DNA from 2 places in the Fusibacter sp. QWL-12 genome. Region 2 is predicted to be linked to the other one. Evidence: a T-box and tRNA genes for the amino acid it is inferred to sense, from the RefSeq annotation. Region 2 holds a T-box; the other holds one or more tRNA genes.
What was found. The T-box of region 2 lies ahead of leuS (leucine--tRNA ligase). A T-box ahead of a tRNA ligase gene usually reads a tRNA of that ligase, here a tRNA-Leu.
Positions count from the first base shown of each region.

Region 1: it encodes a tRNA-Leu, which carries the amino acid that the T-box ahead of leuS (leucine--tRNA ligase) is inferred to sense. The anticodon was not compared.

Region 1 is NZ_CM178745.1:2,845,932-2,860,952, reverse strand. Features, by position in the region: gene thrB (homoserine kinase) at 1-785, shown strand, start outside; gene AC4PID_RS13720 (aspartate kinase) at 792-2,009, shown strand; gene AC4PID_RS13715 (phosphotransferase) at 2,122-3,078, opposite strand; gene AC4PID_RS13710 (AI-2E family transporter) at 3,193-4,308, opposite strand; tRNA gene AC4PID_RS13705 (tRNA-Gly) at 4,497-4,571, opposite strand; tRNA gene AC4PID_RS13700 (tRNA-Val) at 4,585-4,660, opposite strand; tRNA gene AC4PID_RS13695 (tRNA-Leu) at 4,667-4,750, opposite strand; tRNA gene AC4PID_RS13690 (tRNA-Arg) at 4,776-4,852, opposite strand; tRNA gene AC4PID_RS13685 (tRNA-Cys) at 4,861-4,935, opposite strand; tRNA gene AC4PID_RS13680 (tRNA-Lys) at 4,943-5,018, opposite strand; tRNA gene AC4PID_RS13675 (tRNA-Gly) at 5,023-5,096, opposite strand; tRNA gene AC4PID_RS13670 (tRNA-Gly) at 5,100-5,174, opposite strand; tRNA gene AC4PID_RS13665 (tRNA-Leu) at 5,179-5,262, opposite strand; tRNA gene AC4PID_RS13660 (tRNA-Val) at 5,272-5,347, opposite strand; tRNA gene AC4PID_RS13655 (tRNA-Glu) at 5,351-5,425, opposite strand; tRNA gene AC4PID_RS13650 (tRNA-Asn) at 5,461-5,535, opposite strand; rRNA gene rrf (5S ribosomal RNA) at 5,644-5,760, opposite strand; rRNA gene AC4PID_RS13640 (23S ribosomal RNA) at 5,916-8,834, opposite strand; tRNA gene AC4PID_RS13635 (tRNA-Ala) at 8,973-9,048, opposite strand; rRNA gene AC4PID_RS13630 (16S ribosomal RNA) at 9,254-10,785, opposite strand; gene AC4PID_RS13625 (hypothetical protein) at 10,819-10,953, opposite strand; gene AC4PID_RS13620 (indolepyruvate oxidoreductase subunit beta) at 11,301-11,882, opposite strand; gene iorA (indolepyruvate ferredoxin oxidoreductase subunit alpha) at 11,885-13,663, opposite strand; gene AC4PID_RS13610 (bifunctional enoyl-CoA hydratase/phosphate acetyltransferase) at 13,694-14,602, opposite strand; gene AC4PID_RS13605 (tetratricopeptide repeat protein) at 14,934-15,021, opposite strand, start outside.
Region 2 is NZ_CM178745.1:771,956-786,976, reverse strand. Features, by position in the region: gene AC4PID_RS04190 (flavin reductase family protein) at 1-464, opposite strand, end outside; gene AC4PID_RS04185 (endonuclease MutS2) at 831-2,864, shown strand; gene AC4PID_RS04180 (YkuS family protein) at 2,918-3,169, shown strand; T-box leader at 3,235-3,432, shown strand; gene leuS (leucine--tRNA ligase) at 3,469-5,877, shown strand; gene AC4PID_RS04170 (heavy-metal-associated domain-containing protein) at 5,927-6,136, shown strand; gene AC4PID_RS04165 (winged helix-turn-helix domain-containing protein) at 6,362-7,099, opposite strand; gene AC4PID_RS04160 (ATP-binding protein) at 7,370-8,659, shown strand; gene AC4PID_RS04155 (methyl-accepting chemotaxis protein) at 8,637-10,637, shown strand; gene AC4PID_RS04150 (STAS domain-containing protein) at 10,641-10,919, shown strand; gene AC4PID_RS04145 (ferritin-like domain-containing protein) at 10,983-11,495, shown strand; gene AC4PID_RS04140 (YibE/F family protein) at 11,563-12,768, shown strand; gene AC4PID_RS04135 (cache domain-containing protein) at 12,853-13,791, shown strand; gene AC4PID_RS04130 (GGDEF domain-containing protein) at 13,834-14,646, shown strand; gene AC4PID_RS04125 (superoxide dismutase) at 14,765-15,021, shown strand, end outside.

The DNA.
Region 1 (15,021 bases), 1.8 Mb from region 2:
CCGAAAAAATGGTCTTTTGGACAAATGAGAAGCTTGTCGAGGATAAAGATAATTATGTAATTCAAGCAATTGAATTTGTACTTAGAAAATTTAACCAATCCAAACTTGGCTATACTCTTGTTATGGAAGATACTCAAATTCCAGTATCTAGAGGTTTGGGCAGTTCTGCAGCAGCGTTAGTAGCTGGACTTTTTGCCGCAAACTACCTTTTGGATTATCCACTTTCTCAGCATGAGATTATCGACTATGCCAATCAGCTAGAAGGTCATCCTGATAATGTTGCTCCAGCAATTTTAGGCAATGTGGTTCTTGCAACCACAATTAATGATCAAACGATTTATTCTCAAATTAAATTTCCAAAAGAACTAGAGCTTGTTGTTTTTGTGCCCAATTATAAACTTAGTACAGAAAAAGCACGTCGATCATTGCCAGCTGAATATCCTCGTGAAAATGTAATTTTCAATGTTTCAAGAATGGGATTCTTGATGCATGGCTTGATTACACAGGACTATAAACACCTTAAAATGGCTTTTGAAGATTGTGTCCATCAGCCGTACCGCTTTCCACTCATTGAAGACAGTCATTTGATTCTTACCGCAATAAATGAAATCGATCATTTAGGTTATTTTATTTCAGGTGCTGGCCCAACCTTAATTACAATTGTAAAAAAAGGAACTGTTATTAATATTTCAAGTCTTATAAATACATCTGAGTTTAAGCACAATTGGCAATATTTTTCAATTCCAGTTAATCACAGCGGCACAACTATAGAAGTATTAAAGTGAGGCTTTATGGATATCATAGTACAAAAATATGGCGGAACATCCGTCGGTAGTGTTGAACGTATTCAAAACGTTGCCCGACGTGTTATAGAAACAAAACAGGCAGGTCATCATGTTGTAGTTGTCGTCTCAGCTATGGGAGATACTACTGATCAATTAATTACACTTGCACGACAAATTCATAAAAACCCACCCAAACGCGAACTTGACATGCTTTTGGCTACTGGTGAGCAAACCTCTGTGGCATTATTGGCGATGGCTATTGACGAATACGGCTATAAAGCGGTATCATTAACAGGGTATCAAGGTGGTATTCACACAGACGGGTACTTTTCGAAAGCGAAAATTGACTCAATAGATCCTCACAGAATTCAAGATGCTTTGAATGATGATCAAATTGTAATTGTTGCTGGATTTCAAGGATATACAGATGCACTTGAAATTACGACGTTAGGACGTGGGGGTTCCGATACGACAGCGGTAGCTATTGCAGTCGCTTTAAATGCAGCAAAATGTGAAATTTATACTGACGTCCTTGGTATCTATACCGCTGACCCTAGAATGGTCAGTACAGCTAAATTGCTACCTACAATTAGCTATGATGAAATTCTTGAAATGGCTAAGTTAGGTGCTGGCGTAATGCATCCTAGATCTGTAGAGCTTGCAAGAAAAAACAATATGCCGTTAGTTGTTCGATCAACCTTTGATTTTACTAATGACGGGACAGAAATAATCGAGGTGAAAGAAATGGAAAAAGCACAAGTAAGAGGTGTTACGTTAGACGAAGATATAGTGAGAATCTCTGTACCAAACGTACCGGATCGACCAGGTATTGCTTATAAACTATTCTCTTCTCTTATAAATTTGAATGTTCACATTGATATGATTCTACAAAACTTAAATCACGATGGGTTCAACGATATTAGTTTTACTGTACCACTCGAAGATATTGATAGAATTATCCCTACAATTGAAGCCTTTGTCGATGAGGTCGGTGCTTCTCCAATATTAATTAAAAAAGATGTTGCGAAGCTATCCATTGTCGGTACTGGCATTACGTCAGATGTAAAAATCGCATCTGGACTATTTGGTAAGATTTATGAGTTAGGTATTAATATTGAAATGATTTCTACATCAGAAATAAAAATTTCTTGTATTATCAATCAGAATCAAGCGCAACAAGCTTTAGAAGAGGTTCATAGATATTTTGAAGTTAATGGCTTATAGTTAATGGCTTATAGTTATTCACTTCTATGTTCGTAATTATAATTTAAATGATTAAAGCGCCTACACAATGTAGACGCTTTTATTTTTTCTAACCTATTTGAAGTAAGTTAACTTACTTGCAATAATAGTAATTACTCAAATGCTCGTCCTTATGAATCAACACATTGAGATACTCAATGGTATGCTCAAAAAATTTGTCTGACAAAGTTTTGGACCAACTACATAAATCAATCCCTAATCTATAGAGATTAAATCTCAGTTCTTTGTTGAAGCTGTCATCCACCTGCAAAACACTCGTATAACCTTTAAAAAAATGTGGAATTAGCTTTGGTTCAACTAGAAAATATCTTCTATACAGATTTACAATGTCATAATACTCATTATAAATGACCGTCTTTTCAAAATCTAAGAATGATTCTAAAGTTAAACCTTCTTCTATACTCATTTTAATAATAATATTTCTTCCATCTAAATCTCTATGACAATATCTACCTTCTGTAAGAACTCTTATGTTATCATATTCCTTTCTAATGACCATAATTGCTCTTTTTATCTCAGGTATACTCGATAAATCTTGATCATTAATATTCTTGATTAAACGCTCAGTATCCTCCATTATAAATGATTTATAAGATGAACATTTACTTTGCTTTTCCGTTTTCAAATCTCCAAAATAATCAAAAGATTTCAAACTGTGAAGTCTTGCCAGTTTAATTCCAATTTGCTCAAAAATTGCCCTTTTCTGATCTAAATCTAAATCATCAAGGATATGATCTAAAAGCCATCCTTCAATGTAATTATAAATAATCCACTCAGTACCATCTTCTAACTCGCCTTGATGCAAAACTCTAAGAGGATTAAATGCGTAGGTTTGAGGAAGTATGTTGATTTCACGATCTCTTTTTAGCGGTTTATAAAAATACTTTATAATATAGTGATCACTTGAAACCCTCACATGATAGACCAAATTGCGTTTAAGCTCATGATTACCACAAGGAAGGATTTCAATAATATTTTCTTTAAAAAGATTGTAAAATAGGCCTTTAGTCTCTTGAACTCTATCTTCCATACTTCCCTCCAAATTTTTACTAGTAAGATGGTAATACACGCTATTATTTATTGTTACACATTCTTAGATGTAATTGTAATTCTCTTTTTGCTTGTTTTGTTTGTTTTGATTTATTTAATTATTTTCACCAACATGTTTTAGTCTATTCTTAACCGCTTTACTTGAAGCTGTATAAAGTACTGCCATTAAAGGAACACCTAATAGCATTCCAGGGATACCAAACAATCCACCACCTACAGTAATCGCTAAGAATACCCAAAAGCCACTAATTCCAATTGCATCGCCAACTACTTTTGGATAAATCAGATTTCCTTCAATTTGTTGTAATATAACGATAAAAATAACAAAGAAAAGTGCTTTAGATGGACTTTCCATTGCAATAATTAATACAGAAGGTACAGTTCCAATAAATGCTCCAACAACTGGGATCAAGCTAGTAACCGCTACTAAGACACTAACTAACGGCGCATAAGGTATTTTAAATAATATAAGTCCAATAAAACAAAGTGTCCCCAGTATCATGGCTTCAGTGAGTTGACCACCTACAAACTTTGAAAATGTTCTTTCAGTCATCTGCATTAACTCACTTAAATATTTACTTACCTTTTTAGGTGCAAGCGCTTTATTTAAATCGGATACTATTTTAATAAGTTTTTCCTTTTGCCCCAATATATATGCCGAAAATATTATTCCCATAAATGTTATTAATGCACTAGATGTGATTCCTAGAGTTACATCAATCACTTTAATAAACGTATTTGCTGTAAACGATGAAAGTCCTACAAAAATTTCTTTAAAATTATCAAATAATTGAGCTGTGAGATCGCTTGATAAATTTAAGTCTTCATAAATATCAGTTCCCCACTCTGTCAATTTAACCGCATAATCAGGTAGTTTATCAATTAGTGTTTTAGCACTCGCCGCTACTTGCGGTACGATAAAGATAATAATAAGTGTAAAAGCCAATAATGTAATTAGATATGTTGACAATAAACTAACCATTCGACTTTTTTTATGTAGAGCTTTTAACTTAGAAGTGGATTTGATCATTTTTTCAATTTTTCTCATAAGCAAATTAAGAACAAAAGCAATTGCGATTCCAACTATTAGTGGTGTAAGCACAGAAAATAACTTTGATAAGAGTTTTGCTACAACTTCATAATACATAACGCCCCAAAATAGGATTATCGCATAAGTTACAATGGGAAAATATTTTTTAAATACTGACATTTTATACTCCTTAAATTGCTATATTCTTTTTTTACTCATTCTACTTTCTTCTATCATTATTATATCCAAATATCTAATCTTAAGTCAATTTATGCAAAAATAAAATCATATTAGAATACCATTAGAAGCTACAATCAAATATATAAATGCGGGTAAATAAAAAGACGAACACATTGTGTTCGTCTAAATGGAGCGGAAGACGAGATTCGAACTCGCGACCCTCGCCTTGGCAAGGCGATGCTCTACCACTGAGCCACTTCCGCAGATGAAATTAAATGGTGGAAGTTATAGGGATCGAACCTATGACCCTCTGCTTGTAAGGCAGATGCTCTCCCAGCTGAGCTAAACTTCCACAAAATGGTGCGGGTAGAGGGACTTGAACCCCCACGAACCAGTCACTAGATCCTAAGTCTAGCGCGTCTGCCAATTCCGCCATACCCGCGATTGTAATACTATAAAAACCTAAATGGCGCGCCCTAAGGGATTCGAACCCCTAACCTTCTGATTCGTAGTCAGACACTCTATCCAATTGAGCTAAGAGCGCATAAATTTTGGAGGCGGCGACCAGATTTGAACTGGTGAATAAGGGTTTTGCAGACCCGTGCCTTACCACTTGGCTACGCCGCCAAAAAAATGGTGATCCATCCGCGACTCGAACGCGGGACACCCTGATTAAAAGTCAGGTGCTCTACCGACTGAGCTAATGGATCACGATGGAGCGGGTGAAGAGAATCGAACTCTCACAACCAGCTTGGAAGGCTGGGGCTCTACCATTGAGCTACACCCGCAAGTGGAGCGGAAGACGAGATTCGAACTCGCGACCCTCGCCTTGGCAAGGCGATGCTCTACCACTGAGCCACTTCCGCAAATTGGTGCGGGTAGAGGGACTTGAACCCCCACGAACCAGTCACTAGATCCTAAGTCTAGCGCGTCTGCCAATTCCGCCATACCCGCGTATTAAAATGGTGGAAGTTATAGGGATCGAACCTATGACCCTCTGCTTGTAAGGCAGATGCTCTCCCAGCTGAGCTAAACTTCCAAATGGTGACCCCTAGGGGAATCGAACCCCTGTTACCGCCGTGAAAGGGCGGTGTCTTGACCGCTTGACCAAGGGGCCTAAATACTTTGGTAAAATACCAACCGATAAATAAATGGCTCCAAGGGAGGGATTCGAACCCTCAGCCTATCGGTTAACAGCCGAGTGCTCCACCATTGAGCTACCTTGGAATAAGCTTAACTTGTTAAGATTAGCCGACGTCGCAAATACAATTTGCGTGAAGGCACAAGTAACAAATATCAGCACTTTTGAAATTTTCATATAGTATGAGAATTTCTAACTAGCAACGTTCTACTCTCCCAAGCAGCTGCCCGCTAAGTACCATCGACGCTGGAGGACTTTACTTCTGTGTTCGGTATGGGAACAGGTGTTGCCCCTCCGCCATCGTCACTAGATAAAATTTCACGTAGTGAAATTTGCCGTAGGTCTGTTTACGAAGTAAATAGACTAGGCTTTCTATTAAAACATCATAAAATGATGGTTTCAACAGTTTAAGGCATATACCCTAAAAACTACATACAGATCATTCATTAAAAGTTTTAGTAAAAATTTGGTCAAGACCTCGACCTATTAGTACCTGTCAGCTGAATGCATTACTGCACTTACACCTCAGGCCTATTACCACATTATCTTCATGGGGTCTTACTCCATTTCTGGATGGGAAATCTCATCTTAAGGGGGGCTTCGCGCTTAGATGCCTTCAGCGCTTATCCCGTCCAAACTTAGCTACTCAGCTGTGCCTTTGGCAAGACAACTGATCCACCAGAGGTTTGTCCATCCCGGTCCTCTCGTACTAAGGACAGCTCCTCTCAAATTTCCTACGCCCACAGCAGATAGGGACCGAACTGTCTCACGACGTTCTGAACCCAGCTCGCGTGCCTCTTTAATGGGCGAACAGCCCAACCCTTGGGACCTACTTCAGCCCCAGGATGAGACGAGCCGACATCGAGGTGCCAAACCTCCCCGTCGATGTGGACTCTTGGGGGAGATAAGCCTGTTATCCCCGGGGTAGCTTTTATCCGTTGAGCGATGGCCCTTCCATGCGGTGCCACCGGATCACTAAGCTCTACTTTCGTACCTGCTCGAAATGTCTCTCTCGCAGTCAAGCTCCCTTTTGCCTTTACACTCTTCGCGCGATTTCCAACCGCGCTGAGGGAACCTTTAGGCGCCTCCGTTACTCTTTAGGAGGCGACCGCCCCAGTCAAACTGCCCACCTGACATTGTCCTGAATCAGGGTAACTGATTACAGTTAGAATAACGTTATATCAAGAGTGGTATCCCAACGGTGACTCCATTAAGACTGGCGTCCTAACTTCTAAGTCTCCCACCTATCCTGTACATGATATACCATTATCCAGTGCCAAGCTACAGTAAAGCTCCACGGGGTCTTTCCGTCTAGCTGCGGGTAACCGGCATCTTTACCGGTACTACAATTTCACCGAGTCTATTGTTGAGACAGCGTCCAAATCGTTACGCCTTTCGTGCGGGTCGGAACTTACCCGACAAGGAATTTCGCTACCTTAGGACCGTTATAGTTACGGCCGCCGTTTACTGGGGCTTCGGTTCTATGCTTCGATTGCTCTAACACTTCCCCTTAACCTTCCAGCACCGGGCAGGCGTCAGCCCCTATACATCATCTTTCGATTTAGCAGAGACCTGTGTTTTTGGTAAACAGTCGCTTGGACCTATCCTCTGCGGCCACCACTAGCTCTGAACCTGTGATGGCACCCCTTCTCCCGAAGTTACGGGGTCATTTTGCCGAGTTCCTTAACAATAGTTTTCTCGCTCGCCTTAGTATTCTCTACTCTCCTACCTGTGTCGGTTTACGGTACAGGCACCTGCTCCCTCGATAGAAACTTTTCTCGACAGTGTGATATCTGCTACTTCGCTACTATTTTCACTCCCCATCACAGCTCACCCTTTACAAGAGGCGGATTTGCCTACCTCTCAGACTCGCTGCTTGGACGCACTCAACCAATCGTGCGCTTAGCATAACCTCCTGTGTCATTCCCTCTCTCAAACGGTTCTCGGTGGTACAGGAATCTTTACCTGTTGTCCATCGCCTACGACTTTCGTCCTCGGCTTAGGTCCTGACTTACCCTGAGCGGACGAACCTTCCTCAGGAAACCTTAGGTTTTCGGCGGACGGGATTCTCACCCGTCTCTCGTTACTCATGCCAACATTCTCTCTTCTATACAGTCCACACGTCCTTACGATCGTGCTTCACCCCGTATACAATGCTCCTCTACCAATTAGATTACTCTAATTCCATAGCTTCGGTAGTAAGTTTGAGCCCCGGTAATCTTCGGCGCAGGATCACTCGACTAGTGAGCTATTACGCACTCTTTAAATGTATGGCTGCTTCTAAGCCAACATCCTAGTTGTCTGGGCAATCCCACATCCTTTTCCACTTAACTTACATTTTGGGACCTTAGCTGATGGTCTGGGCTGTTTCCCTTTTGACTATGAATCTTATCACACATAGTCTGACTCCTGAGTATAAGATATCGGTATTCGGAGTTTGATAGTCTTCGGTAGCCGGTGAAAGCCCCTAGGACATTCAGTGCTCTACCCCCGTATCTCTTTACCTCAAGGCTAGCCCTAAAGCTATTTCGAGGAGAACCAGCTATCTCCGGGTTCGATTGGAATTTCTCCGCTATCCACATGTCATCCCAACCTTTTTCAACAGATATGGGTTCGGGCCTCCAAGAGGTTTTACCCTCGCTTCACCCTGCACATGGATAGGTCACCCGGTTTCGGGTCTACGCCATACAACTCATTCGCCCTTTTCAGACTCGCTTTCGCTGCGGCTCCGTGCCTGAAGCACTTAACCTTGCTGCATAACGTAACTCGTTGGCCCGTTCTACAAAAAGTACATGGTCGTTCTTTAACGAACTTCCATTGCTTGTAAACATAGGGTTTCAGGTTCTTTTCACTCCCCTCTCGGGGTTCTTTTCACCTTTCCCTCACGGTACTATTCACTATCGGTCACTAGGTAGTATTTAGCCTTGGCAGATGGTCCTGCCTGCTTCCCACAAAGTTTCACGTGCTCCGTGGTACTCCGGATCAGTCTCGCTATACTTCTCTTTTCGCTTACGTGGCTCTCACACTCTTCGGCCTGCTTTCCCAAGCAGTTCTGCTAAGATACATTTTCACTTTATCGACTGTCCACACCCCTTCGTCCGAAGACTTAGGTTTGGGCTATTTCCCGTTCGCTCGCCACTACTTAGGAAATCACTTTTGTTTTCTCTTCCTTCAGGTACTTAGATGTTTCAGTTCCCTGAGTTCCCTTCCTATAACCTATGAATTCAGTTATGGATGACTGGACATTACTCCAGCCGGGTTGCCCCATTCGGATATCTACGGATCTACACTTGCTTGCAGCTCCCCGTAGCTTTTCGCAGCTTACCACGTCCTTCTTCGGCTCCTAGTGCCAAGGCATCCGCCCTATGCTCTTATTATCTTGACCATTTGATATTATTTTACTAATATCGGGTTTTTTACTTCTTTCGATTTAGACTCTCATCTAAATCTACACTTTTTAATGTCTTCTCTATATGCAGTTTTCAAGGTACATGGTTTTTTCACAAGTATCAACTACTTGTCATGGTGGAGATTAAGAGATTCGAACTCTTGACCCCCTGCGTGCAAGGCAGGTGCTCTCCCAGCTGAGCTAAACCCCCATGAGATAAATTACTCCGTAATTTATCGAACCCGACGTGGGAAATCCTTTGGATTTCTAGGAGGGCATAAGTTCAAGCGTTTTTCTCGTTCTTAAGCTTCCTTTTCCGACTTGTTCGAAAATTGGGTGGTAACTTTTTATTCAATTAAGCATCTTATCTCTAAGACCCTCAAAATTGAACAGCGCAAATGTCTATTTCTCCTTAGAAAGGAGGTGATCCAGCCGCACCTTCCGATACGGCTACCTTGTTACGACTTCACCCCAGTCATTGGTTTCACCTTCGACAGCTCCCTCCTTGCGGTTAGGCCACTGGCTTCGGGCGCCCCCAACTTCCATGGTGTGACGGGCGGTGTGTACAAGACCCGGGAACGCATTCACCGCGACATTCTGATTCGCGATTACTAGCAACTCCAACTTCATGTGGGCGAGTTTCAGCCCACAATCCGAACTGGGATCGGCTTTTTAGGATTCGCTCCATCTTACGACTTCGCTGCCCGTTGTACCGACCATTGTAGCACGTGTGTAGCCCAGATCATAAGGGGCATGATGATTTGACGTCATCCCCACCTTCCTCCGTGTTATCCACGGCAGTCTGTCTAGAGGGTCCAGCATTACCTGATGACAACTAAACATAAGGGTTGCGCTCGTTGCGGGACTTAACCCAACATCTCACGACACGAGCTGACGACAACCATGCACCACCTGTCTCCTCTGTCCCGAAAGACATAGCCGGCTAAGGCTACTTCAGAGGGATGTCAAGACCTGGTAAGGTTCTTCGCGTTGCTTCGAATTAAACCACATGCTCCGCTGCTTGTGCGGGTCCCCGTCAATTCCTTTGAGTTTCACACTTGCGTGCGTACTCCCCAGGCGGAATACTTAATGCGTTTGCTGCGGCACCGAGTTTTGACGCCCGACACCTAGTATTCATCGTTTACGGCGTGGACTACCAGGGTATCTAATCCTGTTCGCTACCCACGCTTTCGTGCCTCAGCGTCAGTTACAGTCCAGTAAGTCGCCTTCGCCACTGGTGTTCCTCCTAATATCTACGAATTTCACCTCTACACTAGGAATTCCACTTACCTCTCCTGCACTCAAGCCTATCAGTTCCAAAGGCTTACATTGGTTGAGCCAATGCCTTTCACCCCTGGCTTGATAAGCCGCCTACGCACCCTTTACGCCCAGTGATTCCGGATAACGCTTGCCCCCTACGTATTACCGCGGCTGCTGGCACGTAGTTAGCCGGGGCTTCCTCCTATGGTACCGTCATTTGTTTCTTCCCATAGGACAGAGTTTTACAACCCGAAGGCCTTCATCACTCACGCGGCGTTGCTGCATCAGGCTTGCGCCCATTGTGCAATATTCCCCACTGCTGCCTCCCGTAGGAGTCTGGACCGTGTCTCAGTTCCAGTGTGGCCGATCACCCTCTCAGGTCGGCTACTGATCGTCGCCTTGGTAAGCCGTTACCTTACCAACTAGCTAATCAGACGCGGGCCCATCTCATACCGATAAATCTTTGTCGGCTACATCATGCGATGCTACCGACTTATAAGGTATTAATCACCGTTTCCAGTGGCTATCCCTTTGTATGAGGCAGGTTGCCCACGCGTTACTCACCCGTCCGCCGCTTTCATAAGTTTCGCTTTGACCGAAGTCTCCACTCCACTTAATCACGCTCGACTTGCATGTGTTAGGCACGCCGCCAGCGTTCATCCTGAGCCAGGATCAAACTCTTAAAATTAATTTTAAGTTTTGCCTGTTATCTCAAAACGAGCTAACTTGCTTTTTGCTTCTCAATTTCTTGCGAAGCGTTTCCGTTTTTTATCACTTCTTTTGTTGCTACTAGAGCCTCAAAAGGTTGACGAGAATTTTTCAATTCTTTTTGGTTTTTTTCATTTGCGCTATTCAATTTTCAAGGTCCTATTTATTACCCTTTGTGTCCGCAATGTCTTGCGGCGACTCTCTTATGATATCACCGTTCGTTTTCGTTGTCAATATCTTTCTTAGAGTTTTTCATAAAGTTTTTAACATCGATTTAACATAAATCTCAATGTTTATATATTACGCTTTACTCACTCGTCTTAAACATTTTTGTGTTCTCGACAGGTGCTTAGTTATAATAACACCATTTATTTTTTGAGTCAAGCTAAAATGTAAAAGAAAAACTATTCAGAAAACTATACTTATCTATAAAAGAAAACGCCACTATAACAGTGGCGTAATTCTTACTATGATAATACGATTTATAAATCGCTACTAGTTCACTTGGTTTATACCAATTTCAAAAGCTTTGATATTGATATCAATAAACTTCTCTTTTACGTTCTCTTTAATAATCTCTGTCCAATCAATTGCCGACTCGAGCCCCATCGCCTTAACAAGCGCGCCAACGATGATCACATTCATTGTTTTGATATTTCCAAGTTCTTCAGCTAATTCTGCAGCTTTAAACACCGTCGTATTAACTTTAGAAGATAGATCCTCAATAACACCCTCTGGATACTCTGCAGCACCTGACAAAATGGTTGCAGACGGAATCTGATAGGCATTAATTACAACTTTACCATCTGGTTTAACGTAATCAATCCATCTTGGTGTTTCCATAGTTTCAAATGAAACTAAAACATCTGCTTGTCCTTTTCCAATAATTGGAGAATAAACTTTTTCACCATATCTAACTTGAGTTGTTACGCTACCACCTCTTTGAGCCATACCGTGAACTTCACTCATTTTAACATCATAACCTGCTTTAATTAGGCCAGTAGCGAGGATTTTTGATGCAAGGATAATACCTTGACCACCAACACCACATAATAGAATATTCTTAATCTCAGACATGATTATTCACCGACCCTTTCAATAGCTTTAAATGGACATGCTTGTAAACAAACTTCACATCCGACACACATGTACTTATCAATCTTAGCTTTTTTAGTTTTGTTATCAAAACTGATTGCTGGACAACCTGTTTTTGTACATACTCTACAGCCTTTACATTGATCTTCAATTACATGGCATTGTTTTTTGCTTAAATCAAATTCCTTAATATCTGCTTCAGAGAAGTTTTTAAGAACGCATGGCCATCTAGTGATAATTACAGACGGTCCTTCGTAAGCAAATGCTTCCTCAAGAGCAGCGTCAACTTCTTTAAGTTTAAGTGGATTTACTGTAATTACATGTTCGATACCGATTGACTTAACGAGTTGTGGAATATCGATAATATTAGCAGGATCACCTTGTAATGTGAAGCCTGTTCCTGGATTCTCTTGATGTCCAGTCATACCTGTGATTCTATTATCAAGGATTACACTTACTGTATTGCCTTTATTATAAGCAACATGAATTAAAGAGTTGATCCCTGTATGGAAGAAAGTTGAATCTCCAATAACTGATACCACTTTTTTATCTACATTATTAAAGCTAAATGCTTTTGAAGCACCATGTCCCATGGAAATAGATGCACCCATACAAATAACCGAATCTGTTGCATTAAGTGGTTCTGCTGAACCTAAAGTATAGCAACCGATATCGCCTGTTATAACGACATTCTTTTTCTTGCTAAGCGCAAAGAAGAAACCTCTATGAGGGCAGCCTGCACATAGTGTAGGCGGTCTACCAACGATTTGCTCTGGACTGGGTTGAACCGTCTCTCTCTCAATGCCTAATAAAGCCTTTGCAACGATATCAGGATTTAACTCGCCAATTCTTGGAATCTTCTCTTTACCGATACATGGAATTCCAGCCACTTTCATTTGATCTTCAATAAATGGCTCTAGCTCTTCAACTACATAAAGCACTTCTACTTCATTTGCAAATGCTCTGATTTTATCCATAGGCAATGGGAATGTGAAACCTAACTTTAAGTAAGATGCATCATCACCAAATACTTCTTTCGCATAATTATATGCAACCCCAGAAGTAACAATACCAATTTTTTTAGAACCCCATTCGATTCTGTTAAGCTCAGTTTCATTTGAAAATTGCTCAAGTCTAACCAATTTATCTTCTACAATAGGATGCAACATTTTAGCATGTGCAGGTGCAGCGATAAATTTTTGTGGTTGCTTTTTATACGGAATAATTTCAACTGGTTTTCTATCTTCTAAAGAAACAAGACCTTTTGAGTGACACACTCTGGTTGTCATTCTGAATAAAACTGGGACATCAAATTTTTCTGATATTTCAAAAGCAGCCTTGACGTAGTCTTTTGATTCTTGTGAATCACTTGCTTCTAACATTGCAATTTTAGCAAATTTTGCATAGTATCTGTTGTCCTGCTCATTTTGTGAACTATGGCAACCTGGATCATCTGCTGAAACTAAAACCAATCCGCCGGTTACACCTGTGTAACCGATAGTAAATAATGGATCTGCTGCAACGTTAACACCCACATGTTTCATAGCAGCAATCGTTCTTGCACCCGCTAAAGATGCGCCGATTACAGTTTCTAGTGCCACCTTTTCATTTGGTGCCCACTCAGCTACTAAATCGTCTTTGTACTGGACCATGTTTTCTAAAATCTCTGTGCTTGGTGTACCCGGGTATGCACTCGCATAAGTAACACCGGCTTCATAAGCACCTCTGGCAACCGCCTCATTCCCCGTCATTAAAACTTTCATTATTTTACTCCTTACACATATTCTAAACAATTAACTGTTCATTGAAATAACTGATCCAAGAGCGATTGAATACAGTTTCGCCTCATAACTGTCTGCTCTTGAAGTTAAAACTACTGGTACCTTAGCACCCATAATGATTCCTGCGGATTCTGCACCCGCCAAGTAAGTCAATGTTTTACCAATACCATTGCCAACTTCGATGGTAGGCACAAGTAAAATATCAACATCACCTGATACTTCGCTCTTAAATTTCTTAATTGCAGCTGCATCTTTTGAAATTGCTAAGTCAAGTGCCAATGGCCCTTCTACAATTGCGTTTGGTCCAAAATGACCTTGCTCACATAATTCTTGTAGTTTTCTAGCGTCAACTGTAGTAGGCATCTTTTCTGAAACTTTTTCTTTAGCCGCAATAGCTGCTACCTTTACAACTTTGTTGCCAAGTGCTTTACAAGCATCAATTGCATTTTCTGTAATTTTGACCTTTTCGTCAAATGAAGGTTCAATATTCATGCCACCATCTGTAAGATAGATTAATTTATGATAATGTGGTACTTCATAAATCATTACATGACTTAGTAAACGATCTGTTCTTAGGCCATATTCTTTGTCCAATACTGCTTTTAATAAAATTGCAGTATCGATAAGACCCTTCATAAGAAAATCACCTTTACCTTCTGAAACAAGCTTGACTGAAAACCTTGCTGCTTCATATAAATCGGTAATGTCGTGAATTTCATAATTTGAAACTTCTAAACCTTGTCTGTCGGCAATGGCTAGAATTTCATTTTTGTCACCAACTAGAATCGGATCGATAATTTTATCGGTTGCGGCTTTACAAATTGCCCCAAGAACATCCTCATCATGTGCAGCAGCAACGACTAACTTCATCGTTTTCCCTTGTTTAGCTGCATCAACCAACATTTCAAGTTTTGTAATCATAATTTCACCTTTTACATATTTTTTAGATGTGTTCAACAAAAATTTTAATCTCAACTCATTCTACTATAAATTTTTGAAAGCTTCAATACAATTAGTAAATTTCTATGCCTTAGACTGTTAAAATTTCTTCAGACTTTATATTATACACACCAAAGCAAAGAATGGCTCTTTAAACGAATTACTCAAAACAAAAGAGCTAATAAAAACCCTAAAGGATCTTATCAGCTCTTGATTTTGCATTTATTTATTTATTCACTTCATTCCACAACACAACTACACCACATAAAAGTGAGTCTCTTTGTAATAATTCTCTTAAATCATTTTTTCTGAATTACATCAGTTTTTTATTGATGTGATCCAGCCACATTTTAGCAACCTCATCGTCAGGTGCTAATTCATGTGCTTTATCAAACAACCTT
Region 2 (15,021 bases):
CTGAACTTTCCAGATTCCTCTAGATACTGGTCATCAACAGTAACGCCTAAAACTTTGGCTAAAAACATATCGTGCGTTCCCAGTTCGAGAACTTGTGTCACCTGACACTCTATGTTAACGGGAGATTCTTCAATCATAGGAACTGAAGAATGAAAACCCTTAACAGGGGTTAATCCGCACTCTTTAAATTTATCAAAATCTCTTCCAGACTTTACGCCACAAAAATCAGTTGCTTTTACAAGCGCCTTCGTGGTCAAATTAATCGTAAAGAAGCCAGAAGCTTTAATAAGATCATAAGAATATCTTTCTTTTCGTATAGAGATATATGTCATGGCAGGGTCCGTACAAACAGTTCCCGTCCATGCAACCGTAAGTATATTAGGCTTTTCCATGGAACCACAAGTCACCATGACAGATGGAACTGGATAAACCATTGTACCTGGTTTCCATTGTATTTTGCTCATTAATTTACTCCTACTCTTTTGTTAAATTATAGCAAAATACAGGATTATTTTAAAGTAAATAAAAAGTTAATGTTGCATGAACCCTGTTTTCATACTACAATTAAAGTGTCAAAATGACATAAAGGAGATTTTTATGAGTGGAGTCGTTCTAAACTAATAACTTAAAAGGTTGAAAGCAATAGCCCATTTGGGCTTGTTTGTGTTGCGTTCACCTAAGTTGGTTTGGAACACTATGATCTAATGTAGCTAACAGTAGACCGTGTGCGTCTGCTGTTTTTTTGTTATCCAAGACAGGTAAAAATTTACATTTCAATAAGATCATTCAATCCGTTTAGGTGGACATATCAAATGGACAAGGAGAACAATATGTCAAAAATGAACCACAAAAACACAGTAAATCATATTTACAACATTGAACACGCTGAGAATTTACTAGAACTAAAACAAATTAAAGCTATTTTACAAACTCTGGCAGTAACTGATGAAGTAAAGGAACAGGTTGACCAACTTGAAGTACTGACAGACTACTATTTAATAAAAAGGCATCAACGTGAAACGACAGAAGCGCGTATGATTTTAGATCACTCAGGAAGTATACCGCTTCACGGTTTAAAGGGGGTAAAAACACAACTCGATAAGCTTAAACGATCGGAAATAATGAGACCAGTAGAATTTGAGCTCGTCGTATCATTTATAAAAGAGTCTACAAGAATGAAAATATTTATGAATGATCTCAGTTATCTTGAAACGGAAGTTGGCACCTATGCAGGTGCTATCGAACCGCTTCATGAACTGTATGATGAAATCGTAAGAATTATAGTCAGGCAGCAAGTGGATGATAATGCAAGTAGTACGCTAAATAAAATTAGAAAGAAAATTGAAATCGTTGAAAGCCGTATTAAGTCGAAACTTTCAGAATACGTTGTAGGAGAGCAATACCAAGGTTTACTTGCAGATGCGGTTATCAGTCAACGCGATGGACGATATGTCATACCGGTAAAAAGTGAGCATAAGAAAAGGCTGGATGGTATGGTCTTAGATCGTTCTAGATCAGGAGGTACATTTTTCATTGAACCCGCAGCGGTTAAGAAGCTATCAGATGAGCTAGCTGCATTGCGAATAGACGAAGAAAATGAAGTCTATAGAATTCTATCGGAGTTAACCAATCATGTGGCTTCAAGACATTTTGAACTCTTTAGAAACTATGAAATCATGGTAAACTACGATTTTTTATTTGCGAAAGCGAAGCTCTCGAAAAAGTTTGAAGGCGTTTCTGCGAAATTAAACTTAGAAGGAAAGATTACCATCGCTCAAGGCAGACACCCTTTATTGACCTCCCAAGCGGTACCTTTAGATATTCGACTTTCATCGACACAGCGCAATCTGGTTATTACTGGACCTAACACTGGCGGTAAGACCGTAGCTATGAAAACGGTAGGCTTGTTTTGTATGATGACACAGGCGGGACTACACGTTCCGGCGAGTAAAGAAACGGAGCTACCAATTTTTGAACGTTTCTTGTGTGATATCGGTGATGGACAAAGTGTTTCTCAAAACCTTAGTACTTTTTCAGCGCACATTACAAATATCATTCGAATTTTAGAACTTGCAAATGAGAAGTCCTTGGTTATTCTTGATGAAATCGGTGCAGGTACGGATCCAAGTGAAGGAATGGGAATTGGCATCGCTGTACTTGAAGCATTAAATCAAAAAAAAGCTTATACCTTAACCTCAACGCACTATAATGAAATCAAAGCGTTTGCAGATGAACATCCAGATTTTAGAAATGGTAGCATGGCATTTGACCTAAAGACCTTATCACCACTTTATCAACTGATAACAGATACTTCTGGACAAAGTAACGCACTTCACATTGCACTAAGGATTGGTATGCCTAAAGATTTGATCGAAAGGGCACATGAGCTTGCTTATAAAACGGAATGGTCTGATATGGCGATACTAGAAAATGTTGAGATCAATGAAGTGATTAATATACTGGATCAGAAAATAGAAGAGACTAAATTTCAATCTGAAGTTGTAGATCAAGTAGAGCTACTGACTGAAAGTCAAAATGATATTAGCCATAAAAATCAAATCAATGGATCAAAGTATCGTCCCAGCTGGCAATCCGAATATGCACTTGGAGATTCAGTTTGGGTAACGACTATGAATAAACCTGGCATCGTCTCACAAACGTGTAACAGTAAAGGTGAAGTTGAGGTAATCGTTTTAGGTAAGCGAATTAAGGTTAATCACAAAAGGCTGAAGCCTTATATTGAACAAAAAGAGCTCTATCCGGAACAATATGATTTAAATATCGTTTTAGAAAGTAAAATCAATAGAAAAAAAGATAAGTTAATAAGCAAAGGTAAAGGAAAAGGCATAATCATCGAAAAATAGGGTATTAAACTACAGAAGGGTTTTAAAAATAATGTATTTTGGGAGGCGAACTTATGAAAATTGCAATTCAAGCAGGGTTAAGTGAACTGACACAAATGCTAAGAGCTAAAGGGTATGATGTGGTCCCTTTTAGAGATGGTGGAGAAAATATTAGAATTACAATCCTTAATGATGTGGATGAGGAGTATGAAGAAATTGATCCTGTGACCTTCATGGGGGATGGCGATGGTGAAATGGTATTGCTTGACGCATCTAGGTTAAGTCAAACAGAGATATTTGCTTATGTTGAGAAGTATATGCATTAATTACAAACGTTTTTGAATTTGTGTTGAAAAGTTTGAAAAGCTATATTATAATACACTCAATAGTATAAATTGCTAAGAAGGAAAGTAGTAGGTAGCTATAGTCTGTAGAGAGTCATCGGGTGGTGAAAGATGACGGCTGAATGACCGAACTCGTTCTGGAGCTGTTTTTGTGAAAGCAAAAACCGGATCGCTTCCGTTAAAGGCTTTGAGTGGATTGCCTAGGCAATCAAATAGAGTGGTATCGCGGGTTCTTCGTCTCTAACGAAGAACCCTTATTTTTTTTTGAAAGGGGTTATTTGATGCGAGATTATATGCATAAGGAAATCGAGAAAAAATGGCAGCAGCGCTGGGACGAAAAGCAAAGCTTTAGAGCCTATAATGATTATTCAAAACCAAAATATTACCCTTTGGTTGAATTCCCATATCCATCAGGTCAAGGCTTACACGTAGGGCATCCACGTCCATATACAGCACTTGATATCGTTGCTAGAAAAAGAAGAATGGAAGGATACAACGTACTATATACAATGGGATGGGATGCGTTTGGATTGCCTACAGAAAACTATGCGATCAAAAACAAAATACATCCAGCAATCGTTACGGAAGATAACGTTAAAAGATTTAAAGAACAACTTAGAAGTTTAGGTCTTTCTTTTGACTGGTCGAGAGAAATCAATACAACCGATCCGAGTTATTACAAATGGACACAATGGATCTTCATCAAACTTTTTGAAAATGGTTTGGCTTATAAAAAAGAGATGGACATCAACTGGTGTACCTCATGTAAGGTAGGCCTTGCAAACGAAGAAGTTGTCGGTGGTGTCTGTGAAAGATGTGGCGGTACAGTTGTTAAAAAAGCAAAATCACAATGGATGCTAAAAATTACTGAGTATGCGGAACGTTTAATCGACGATTTGGACGATCTTGATTATATAGAACGTGTTAAAGCACAGCAAAAGAACTGGATAGGTAAATCAACTGGTATGGAGCTTGATTTTAAAACGACTTCAGGTGATGTCCTTAGAATTTATACAACGCGTCCGGATACGATTTATGGAGCAACTTATATGGTTGTTTCACCGGAACATCCATTGATCGATGAACGCAAAGACTTGATTACCAATTACGATGCACTTATGGCTTATCGCGCTGAGGCAAAATTAAAATCTGATTTCGAGAGAACGGAACTTAACAAAGATAAAACTGGCGTCATGATCGAAGGCATTAAAGCGATTAATCCCGCTTCAGGTGAAGAAATCCCTGTGTTTATTTCAGATTATGTCCTTATGAGTTATGGTACAGGTGCAATTATGGCTGTTCCAGGTCACGATACAAGAGACTGGGAGTTTGCAAAAGCGTTTAATTTGCCGATTATTGAGGTCGTCAAGGGTGGCGATGTACAAAATGAAGCTTATACAGATTCTGAAGAAGGTATCATTGTCAATTCACCGCTTATCGATGGTTTGTCAGTAGCTGAAGCGAAAGAATCAATTGCAGATCACTTTGAAAAACTTGGTATTGGCGTAAGAAAAGTCAACTTTAAATTAAGAGACTGGGTATTCTCAAGACAGAGATATTGGGGCGAGCCTATTCCTCTCGTAAGCTGTCCTTCGTGTGGCTGGGTTGCTCTACCTGAAAGCGAGTTACCATTGACGCTTCCTGAAGTGGCTAGCTATGAACCAACGGATAATGGCGAATCACCACTTTCTGCAATGACAGAATGGATCGAAACAACTTGTCCTAAATGCGGCGGGCATGCACATAGGGAAACAGATACGATGCCTCAATGGGCGGGGTCAAGCTGGTATTTCTTAAGATACTGTGATCCAGATAATGATCAAGAGTTTGCAAGCATGGATGCACTTAACTATTGGATGCCAGTTGACTGGTACAATGGTGGTATGGAGCATACGACACTTCACTTACTTTACTCTAGATTCTGGCATAAGTTCTTGTTTGATATCGGTAAAGTTAACACAAAAGAGCCATATTTAAAGAGAACCTCTCATGGTATGATTATGGGAGAAAATAATGAGAAGATGTCTAAATCAAGAGGGAATGTCGTAAATCCTGATGATATTATAGGTGAGTTTGGTGCGGATACGCTTAGAACTTATGAGATGTTTATAGGTGACTTTGAGAAGAGTGTGCCTTGGTCGGACAATAGTGTAAAAGGCTGTAGACGTTTCTTAGATCGAGTTTGGAATTTTGCCGATGAAGTGGTACCTGGCGACGCTTTTTCTAAAGAGCTTGAAATTACGATGAATAAAACCATTAAAAAAGTTTCAGAAGACTATGAAACACTGAAATTTAACACTGCGATTGCAGCAATGATGAGCCTTATCAATGAGTTCAAAAAAGTTGAGCACATCAATCGCGCTGAGTACAGTACACTGCTTAAACTTTTAAATCCAGTAGCGCCTCACATAACTGAAGAACTTTGGGAGTCTTTAGGCTTTGAAGGTATGATTACAGAGCAATCATGGCCAACATTTGATCCAAATAAGACAGTAGAAGATGTTATTGAGATGGCAGTACAAATTAATGGTAAAGTAAGAGGATTAATCAGCATTCCGGTAGATGCTGATGCCGCTGCTGCTAGAGCACTTGCTTTAGAAGATGAGAAGATTAAATTGTTTACAGATGGTAAAACAATTGTAAAAGAAATTTATGTACCGGGTAAAATCTTTAATATTGTAGTAAAATAAGGTTATAGATCTCAGTTTAGAGTTAATAAAATATAGACTTGGAGGCAAAATGGAAAAGAAATTAGTAATTGAAGGTATGAGCTGTAATCATTGTAAAATGAGAGTGGAAAATGCTTTAAAAGGTGTCGAGGGTGTTTCTAACGCAGTGGTTGATTTGACTGATAAATCTGCTATTGTTACACTTAATGCTGATGTTGATGCAGCAGTGTTAAAAGAAACAGTTGAAGATGCTGGATACGATGTTGTATCAGTACAATAAAAGATAAAAAAAGTACCTGCATAGCAGGTACTTTTTTTTATATCATTTTTTTGAGAAAAGTGAACAATCATATAATTTAAAACATAAATAAAATTTTAGTCCAATGGAATAAATAATGAAAGATTAGTGCTTATTATCTGAGGATATAAAATAAAATGTTAATCAATTAGATGTCAACTTTTAATAAGTACATGGTATACAATTCATATGAAATGTTGTAGAATGTTAATCAAATGGTTTTGAATTTGATGCTTTCATTACATTAAATTTGTATCCTTTATTTCGAACGGTCACGATGTATTGATTGGTTGGATCAACCAATGCTAACTTTTTTCTAAGTCGGCTCACATGTGTCATAAGTGCATTGTAATCCCCCAAGCTCTTTTGACCAGTGATTAAATGGAACAAATATTCCATACTGAAAACTTCACTTGGTGCTTTGGCAAGGGTGTAAAGAATGTTAAATTCAGAGTGTGTTAAATCGAGAATTTTACCATTTAAATAGATTTGCTTTGAAAATGGATCGATAGACATATTGTTGTAAACGATTGTACCTTGTTCAGAGGCATACAATGACTCTAGATAATTTAGACGCTCATGTTGAATCCTTAATTTCATACAAAGTAGTTCTGGATGAGCGGGCAAGGTAACGTAGTCATCTGCACCATGAATAAACGCTTCTTTTAAAGAATCAATACAATTACTATGTTCGTAGGCAATCAGATATGTACAGTTGTAGAGTCTGCGTTTATAATCACAATAATCAGACAAGTCTGTATTGAAATGTGTAATAATGTCTGTTGTACTTGCAATCAGTGTGTGATTGTCTTTAAGTCCGGCATCGGTATACTCATTAAAATGGTTGTAAAGTTGATAATCAATATTGTGAAGCACTAAATATTGATTTAAAGGTGAAAAATGGTTTGTCCCATTTTCGATAACAATAACCTTTCGGTTTGACATAAATTGTGTCTCCTTGTAGCAAAATTTGCCAACTGTTATGACTTACCTTAATATACTGTAATGTCAGGCATTCAGGCAATCATCCTGTCAAAATATTATATATCATTAAGTTGGAAAATTTAATGTGATTTTAAAAATGTAAGGAATTGCAAGATTAAAATTCCATTAGAAATTTCAATATAGGATAACATAATTCAAGTTGAAAAAACAGTACTTTAGAACTATAATAAATAAAGTTATATGACTATTTAATAAATATACGAGGTCAAAATGAAATCCGGAATACATAGATTGTCTCAATACATAGACTTATATACAATGCCTATCGCGATAGCGAATGAGCAGCAGGTGTTGTTCTTAAACAAATCGTTTAGAGCAACCTTTTCTAATTTAGCTAGAAAAGTCGATTTAGAGTCACTCTTAAATCTGGAAACTAGCCATTTCGATGAACTCTCATTAAACAAGCACACCTTTAATTACCAAAATGAGATTTTTTCTGTATATGTGGATAATAACCAATACGAAGACAACCGCTCTTCGGATCGATTTGTCATGTATAAATATATGATGGATCATCATAAACGGCTCTACAAAGGGTGCGCAATAAAACCCCAAATTATTCTCAATGAAAAAAAACCACCTGTATTTTTTTTAAACCATGGTGATGAAAAGCATACAAGTTGTATGATTAAAGTTCATCCAAATGAATCAGTGAATGCGATTTCTTTGATAACGCTGGATTTTTTAATTAAGAGTATCGAACATAATGAAACTTTAAACCGTTTAGAACTAATTGCCAATGAAATCGACAAATGGGCTGAAGATAACGGTGTGAAACTTGAAATAATGCTCGTTAATTTGGATGTTGAGGGAAACCGCTTTCAAATTCATAATAATAATGGTCATGTCTATCTTGTAAAAAAAAGTGGTGAGCTTATGCGAATTGATGCGCAAAGGGAAGTTTCCTTTAAACTGGATGATATTGATTTTGCGATGTTATCTACAGAGGCTATGCCAACAGAAATTTTTAAATCATACGATGGGTATAACCCAATTCCGATATTCAATGAATCCTATAAGTACTTTGAAGCAAATAAGTTAAACTATAATACAGAGGTAGGCAATTTGCTGATTAAACCCAATCTGGGTGAATCACTGTATGCCTATAGTATCAATAGCCTTTCTGAAATGCAAAATGTAATCAATCATATATTGAAGGAGACTGAGGTTGATGAATCAGAAGAATTTGCTGTAAGGCTAATCCTAAGTGAGCTGGTGACAAATGCTTTTAAACACACACGTAAAGAGAGAGTAGAGCCATTTGTAAGTATAATGATCCATCTCACACCAAACTCGATTTCCATCGAGGTTTATAACATAGATCACTCAAAAAACCAAGAAGTATTAGAAAAAGCATGCCTACCTGAAGATATCCTATCTGAGGGTGGCAGAGGATTATTCCTCGTAAAAGAATTCGCAAACGCTTTATATGAGACGAATGATAGCGTAATTGCATTAGTAAAAAGGGGTAAAACACATGAAGAGAAGCTTGAAATTTAAAATTATGGCAATGATGCTAGTCGTCATAATTGTGCCATTAGCGGTATTGGGAACTATTTCATTACTGCAATTCACCAGTGAAACGGAGTCATCCGTTTATTCAAAATTAGATGACTTGGTTAATTTAACATCAGATGTGATTTCCAAGGAAATCGATGCATCGAGCTTGATCGGTAATATGATGAGTAATGATGCGAGTATCGTTGCATTTGCTGGTGGAGATAGTACTAAGAGAAGTGAAGCATACAGTGCATTAAAAAACTTAGTTGAAACGCATAGTGATGTCATAGAGATGGCACTGATTACAGATAATAAGGGAAATGCCGTTATATCAAATACAGATATGAACGCTTCTATAGATGTTAGTGAACGTGCATACTACCAAGAAGCAATAAAAGGAAACGTTGGACAAAGTGATGTTATTATTTCTAAAGCAACAAACCAACCGGTAATTGCTATTGCGCACCCAATTAAAAAAGGTAATACTGTAGTTGGTACCTTTATTACAACGATTAGATTTGATCAAATTGCAGCACACTCTAAAGCAATCAAAGTATTTGAAGGTGGCTACAGCTACATGTTTAACACAGAAGGTTTGGTTCTTTCTTACATAAATGCTGAGGACGAATTTAATCTCAATTTAAACGAATTAAATATTCCAGAATTAACAGAAATGGTGAAGAAAGTAAAAGAAGGTCAATCAGATAGTGCAATTTATACTTATAAAGGTGTAAAGAAATATGTGAGATATACCTCAATAGATGGTATGGGACTTGCAATCACTGCCAATTATGATGATTATATGTCTACGATGACAAAAATCAGAAATTTACTTTTTATTATTATTGGGGTATCTCTTGTCGTTGCAATAGCACTCAGTTTTTTCTTCGTAACGTTTAACGTTACAAGACCACTTAAAAAGCTTTCTGAATTAATGTCGGTTGCGGGAGATGGAGATTTAACTGTAAAATCGGATATTAAAACTGGTGACGAAATTGAGAGTATTTCAAACTCATTTAATAAAATGATTGAACATCAAAATGGTATTGTATCCAAAGTTAAGTCTGGCTCTAAGGAAGTAGCAAAATCGTCAGATGAAATTGCCTCATCAACTAACGATGTCAGCGATGCCTCTCAAAATGTGGCTAAGGCAATCCAAGAGGTAGCTGATAATTCAACAACACAAAGCCGTTCTATACTTGAAACAACCGAAACCATTTTACAATTAAGCAGTTTAATTCAACTCGCAAAGGTTAGAGCGCTTGAATCAGATAAAAATGCTGAATCTGCGATATCTAGCGTCGGTGTTGGTCGAGATAGCTTAAGTAATACAAAGCAATCAATTGATGAGATTAAAGCGATTACAGATGAAACGGGCAATCGTTTAAAAGAACTTGAAGTGTTATCAACAGAAATAAAGGGTATCATAGGAACTATAAATGCTATTGCTGAACAAACCAATTTATTGGCATTAAACGCTTCAATTGAAGCAGCTAGAGCCGGGGATCACGGTCGAGGCTTTGCAGTTGTCGCTGAAGAGGTTAGAAAACTTGCAGAGCAAACGGGTCAAGAAGCTGGCGGTATTACGAAAGTCGTTAGTGAAATGGTCAAGAAAATTGACAATGCAGTTGAAACCATGTCGTTTGGTAAATCAGCCGTTCAAAATGGCGTTGACAAAGCGATGGTAACGGATAGAGCCTTTATTCAAATTTATGATGCAGTTCAATCCGTTACACAAGATGTTAAGAAAATTGTCGAAATTACGGATAATGAAGTGAATAGCTCCGAGCAGATATTAACATTAATTGATACGGTTAGTACTTTGTCTGAGCAAAATTCTGCCAATGCCCAAGAAGTTGCTGCGGCAATTGAAGAGCAAACGGCATTGTTAGAGAGCATAGCAGCAGGTAGTGAAGAATTGACAGCGATGGCAACCGAACTAAACACCTTGGTAGAAAAATTCAAAGTTGAGGAGTAAGATATGAGAGTAGAAGTTATAAAAATTCCAGAGCAATTTTCAGTAACAGAAGCATCAGAGTTCAGAGAAATGACTTATAACCTTATGAAAGTAGATCAAATTACCTTTGAGTTAGATTTTTCAAACTGTAATTTTATAGACAGTACTGGACTAGGTGTGTTAGTGGGTCTTTATAAAAAATGCAATGAGACACATTCCAAAATGATTCTAAAACATCTTAAGAAAGACGTCGCTAGAGTAATTAGCATGACGCGTCTGGATCAAATCTTTACGATATTATAAATAAAAGGTATAATGATAATGGTACTCAAATAATGCTTTTAATATCGATAAGGAGGTTAAGTAATGGGGAAAAAGGCAATTGAAATTTCTAATCTCGACGTGGAAAAGTTAATCCAAATGTTAAACGAAGCTTTGGCGGAAGAGTGGTTAGCGTACTATCAGTACTGGGTTGGCGCAAGAGTTATGGAAGGCCCAATGAGAAGTGAAGTAGAACCAGAATTACTTTTACATGCAAATGAAGAATTGGCTCACGCTGAATTAATTATCAATCGAATTCTTCAACTTGGTGGAACACCTATTTTAAATCCAGCTAAATGGACCGAATATGCTAAGTGTCCTTATGCTGAACCTGTTGATCCTTATATTGAAGAAATATTGAAGCAAAATCTTGATGGCGAAAGATGTGCAATTCAAAGATATGAGGAAATTGCAGATTATACGAACGGTAAAGATCACTCAACTTATCAAATGGCAATTACCATATTAAATGATGAGCTTGAGCACGAACACGATATTGAAGATTTCTTAACCGATATCAATCGTTTAAAAGAAGACATCAAGAAATTTAGATTATAATTGAACTGAAACGCAAAAGCGAAACTTCGCTTTTGCGTTTTTAAAATCTTAAGGACAAGAGGCAAATATGGCAAAAGTAATCATTAAAGGTCAAAAGAAGAAAAAAGAATACGGATTTACGTACTTCTTATTTATCGCACTATCCATCGCACTTATATTTGTTGGACATAATATTGCCAGCAAGGGTACAGATTCATTTAGCCAAGCAGAAAACATTGGCGTTGAAAGAGGAACGGTTACTGAGATCATAGATCAGATCGATCAAAGCTATGAAGATCAAATTGACATTAATTTTGTGTCAAAAGACATTTTGTTTAACGTTAAAATGGAAACAGGATTACAAAAAGGTCAAGAGATTAGAGCATTACAGAGCTTAAATAATTACCTCAAAGTATTGCCAAAAGAAGTTCAGGTAGGAGATGCGATCTTGCTTTATGAGATGCCAAATGAGTATTATGGAACTGATTGGACCTACGGAGAATACTACAGAACGCCAGCTTTAGTTGTATTAGGGATTATATTCGCTTTAATCCTTTTAATCTTTGGCAGATCAAAAGGACTACAAACATTATTTTCACTTGTTTTAACGATAATGGCTGTTTTTTATGTATTTATCCCTGCAGTACTTTCAGGATTTAACATATACGCATGGTCACTGGTAATATGTGTTTTTGTTACAATTATGACCTTAGTTGTAGTGAGTGGCTTTAACCCAAAGACTTCTGCAGCGATAATAGGATGTATTAGTGGTATTGCAATGTCAGCTATCCTAGTACTCGTAATGAATAGTATATTAAAGCTAACAGGTGTTGTTGATGAGGCATCTGTCTATCTGTTACTGATGAATCCAGATCACCCTGTTGATTTGAAAGCTATTATTTTTGGTGCAATTATCATTGGTGCTATGGGGGCAATAATGGACGTTTCCATGTCGATTTCATCGGCGTTATATGAGATGAAGGAAAACTATGCTGCGCATTCTTTTGGGCAGTTGGTTGCATCTGGCATGACCATTGGTAGAGATATTATGGGAACCATGGCGAATACCTTAGTTCTTGCTTATATTGGTAGTTCATTATCGACGGTATTACTACTGATTACCTATAATTCATCAATTCTAGATTTAATGAATCGCGAGATGGTGGTTATAGAAATTTTACAAGCAATAATAGGTTCGTTAGGAATCTTAATGACACTACCGTTAACTGCTATCGCATCTGGTTTTCTATATACGAGAAATAATAACAGAGATCATCTCAAAAGAAGAGTTTAGTTTTCAGAAGTGTTGGTTGTCGGTTTAACTTTAGGGTAAGAATTTACTATTTACTATATAACTTGCCCACGATGGAGGAATTTTATGAAGCGACTCACCCCTCTAAGGTTTAAATCAATTCGGACAGCTTTTATTATGCCAATATTACTTCCATTAATGTTTATATTGACACTACTAACTTATCTACTATTAAATGGCGCTGATCATGTTTCTAAAATTTCGATAGAGACGGTTTCAGAACAATCCATGGTTCAAGTAGATGATTTATTAATGCACCATTTATCTGAAGCAACACAGCTCAATGCGGTAAATGTAGATAACTATAACACTTCTATACTAAATATTGAAAGTACACAAAATAGAGAGCGCTATTTCTCTAATCTAATTGCAAAATTTCCAGAAGTTACTATGACCTATGTTGGCTTTCCGGACAAGACGTTTTACGGTGCAAGACGATCGCAGGATGGCAGTATTCAAGTCGTTAAAAATAATAGTCAGACATCAGGGGCATCAGAGTATTATAATATTGATGAACATCACGACGCTTCAGATTTTGTTGAAAAATTTGACGCCTATGATCCGACCTTAAGACCCTGGTATATCAAGGCAGTAAAGACACAAACACCTGTTTTTAGTGATGTGTATAATCATTTTGTCTTTAAACAACCAACTATTACCGCGAGTTACCCAGTTATAGAAGAGGGAGAAGTGGTCGCAGTGTTTGGCGTGGATTACCTACTAACTTGGTTAGGAGAAACGCTATCTACAATTCCAATTAGAGAGAACGGACTAATCTTCATCGTAGATGAAAATAATAAATTGGTGGCAACCTCGAAATCATCTGATGATATATTTAAAATCGTCAATGGCAGTTCAGAGTTGATTAATGCTAAAGAAAGTAGCAATTTATTGGTTCAAAGAGCCGTTCAATTAGATGCTGCTGAAATCAATCAAACCATAAAAGTGGAGGGTGATAAATACAGTGTCAATCAAATGGCATTTAATCTACTGAATTTGAATTGAAAAATTTATGTTTTGCTCTCCTATGATGATTTTGTTGATCAGATGAATTCAGCGATTAAACAAACCATTACTGTAATTTTATTCAGTCTTATTTTGTTCATTATTATTTCATGGCTAGTAACGCGCTGGGTAACCAAACCGATTTATCATCTAAATAATGCAGCGAAAAAGTTAGCAGATGGTAAATTTGATTTTGTGACAGACGAAGTACGGCGTGACGAGCTCGGTCAACTTTCTCTATCGTTCAACGAAATGGCCTTAAAGCTAACTAGCTTAGTGACGACGCTTGAACAGCAGGTTGATGAAAGAACCAAAGATCTTCAGGAAATGAATGAATCCTTGAGCCGACTCTCATTTAGCGATGGTCTTACTGGATTGCCCAATCGAAGGAAGTTTGATGAATTTTATAGTACTGTTTTTGGAAAGAATGGTAGTCATAAAAGAGAAATGGCAATTATTATGATGGATCTGGATAACTTCAAAGCATTCAATGACACCTATGGTCATCTTGTAGGGGATGATTGTCTTAGAATGGTGAGTATCATATTTAGTCGTATTATTTATAAAAATAAGGATTTAGTCGCACGTTTTGGTGGCGAAGAATTTTCTGCAGTTTTACAGGGCTATTCGAAATCAGAAGTATATGATCTATGTGAGACCATACGAAATGAAGTTGCCAATACACCGCTTCAGATTTCTGAAACAGAAACAGTCTTTATTACGGTTAGTATTGGATACGTCCACTTTATACCAGATTTAAGTAAATCAAAAGAAGAATATATTAAATGTGCTGATCAGGCACTATATAAAGCAAAAAGTCTTGGTAAGAATAGATCAGAATCATTTTGTGAGTAATATTACAGTTATATTACAAAGGCATTGATAATGATTATCATTTATGCGCCTTGGATATATACTCCTTAAGCGAAATTTTCATCCATTTGGATGTTTAATAACAACTTAGGAGGTCATTATGAAATTTGTACTACCAGAATTAAAATACAACACGGAAGCATTAGAACCTTATATTGATCAAAAAACAATGGAAATTCACCATCAAAAACATCATGGTGCTTATGTTAATAATTTAAATGCTGCACTTGAAGGTAAAGCAGAGTTTGAGAATTTATCAATTGAAGAATTATTAAAGGGGTTAGATAAACTTCCTGAAAGCATTAGAGGAGCTGTTCGAAATAATGGTGGTGGTCATTACAATCACACACTATTTTG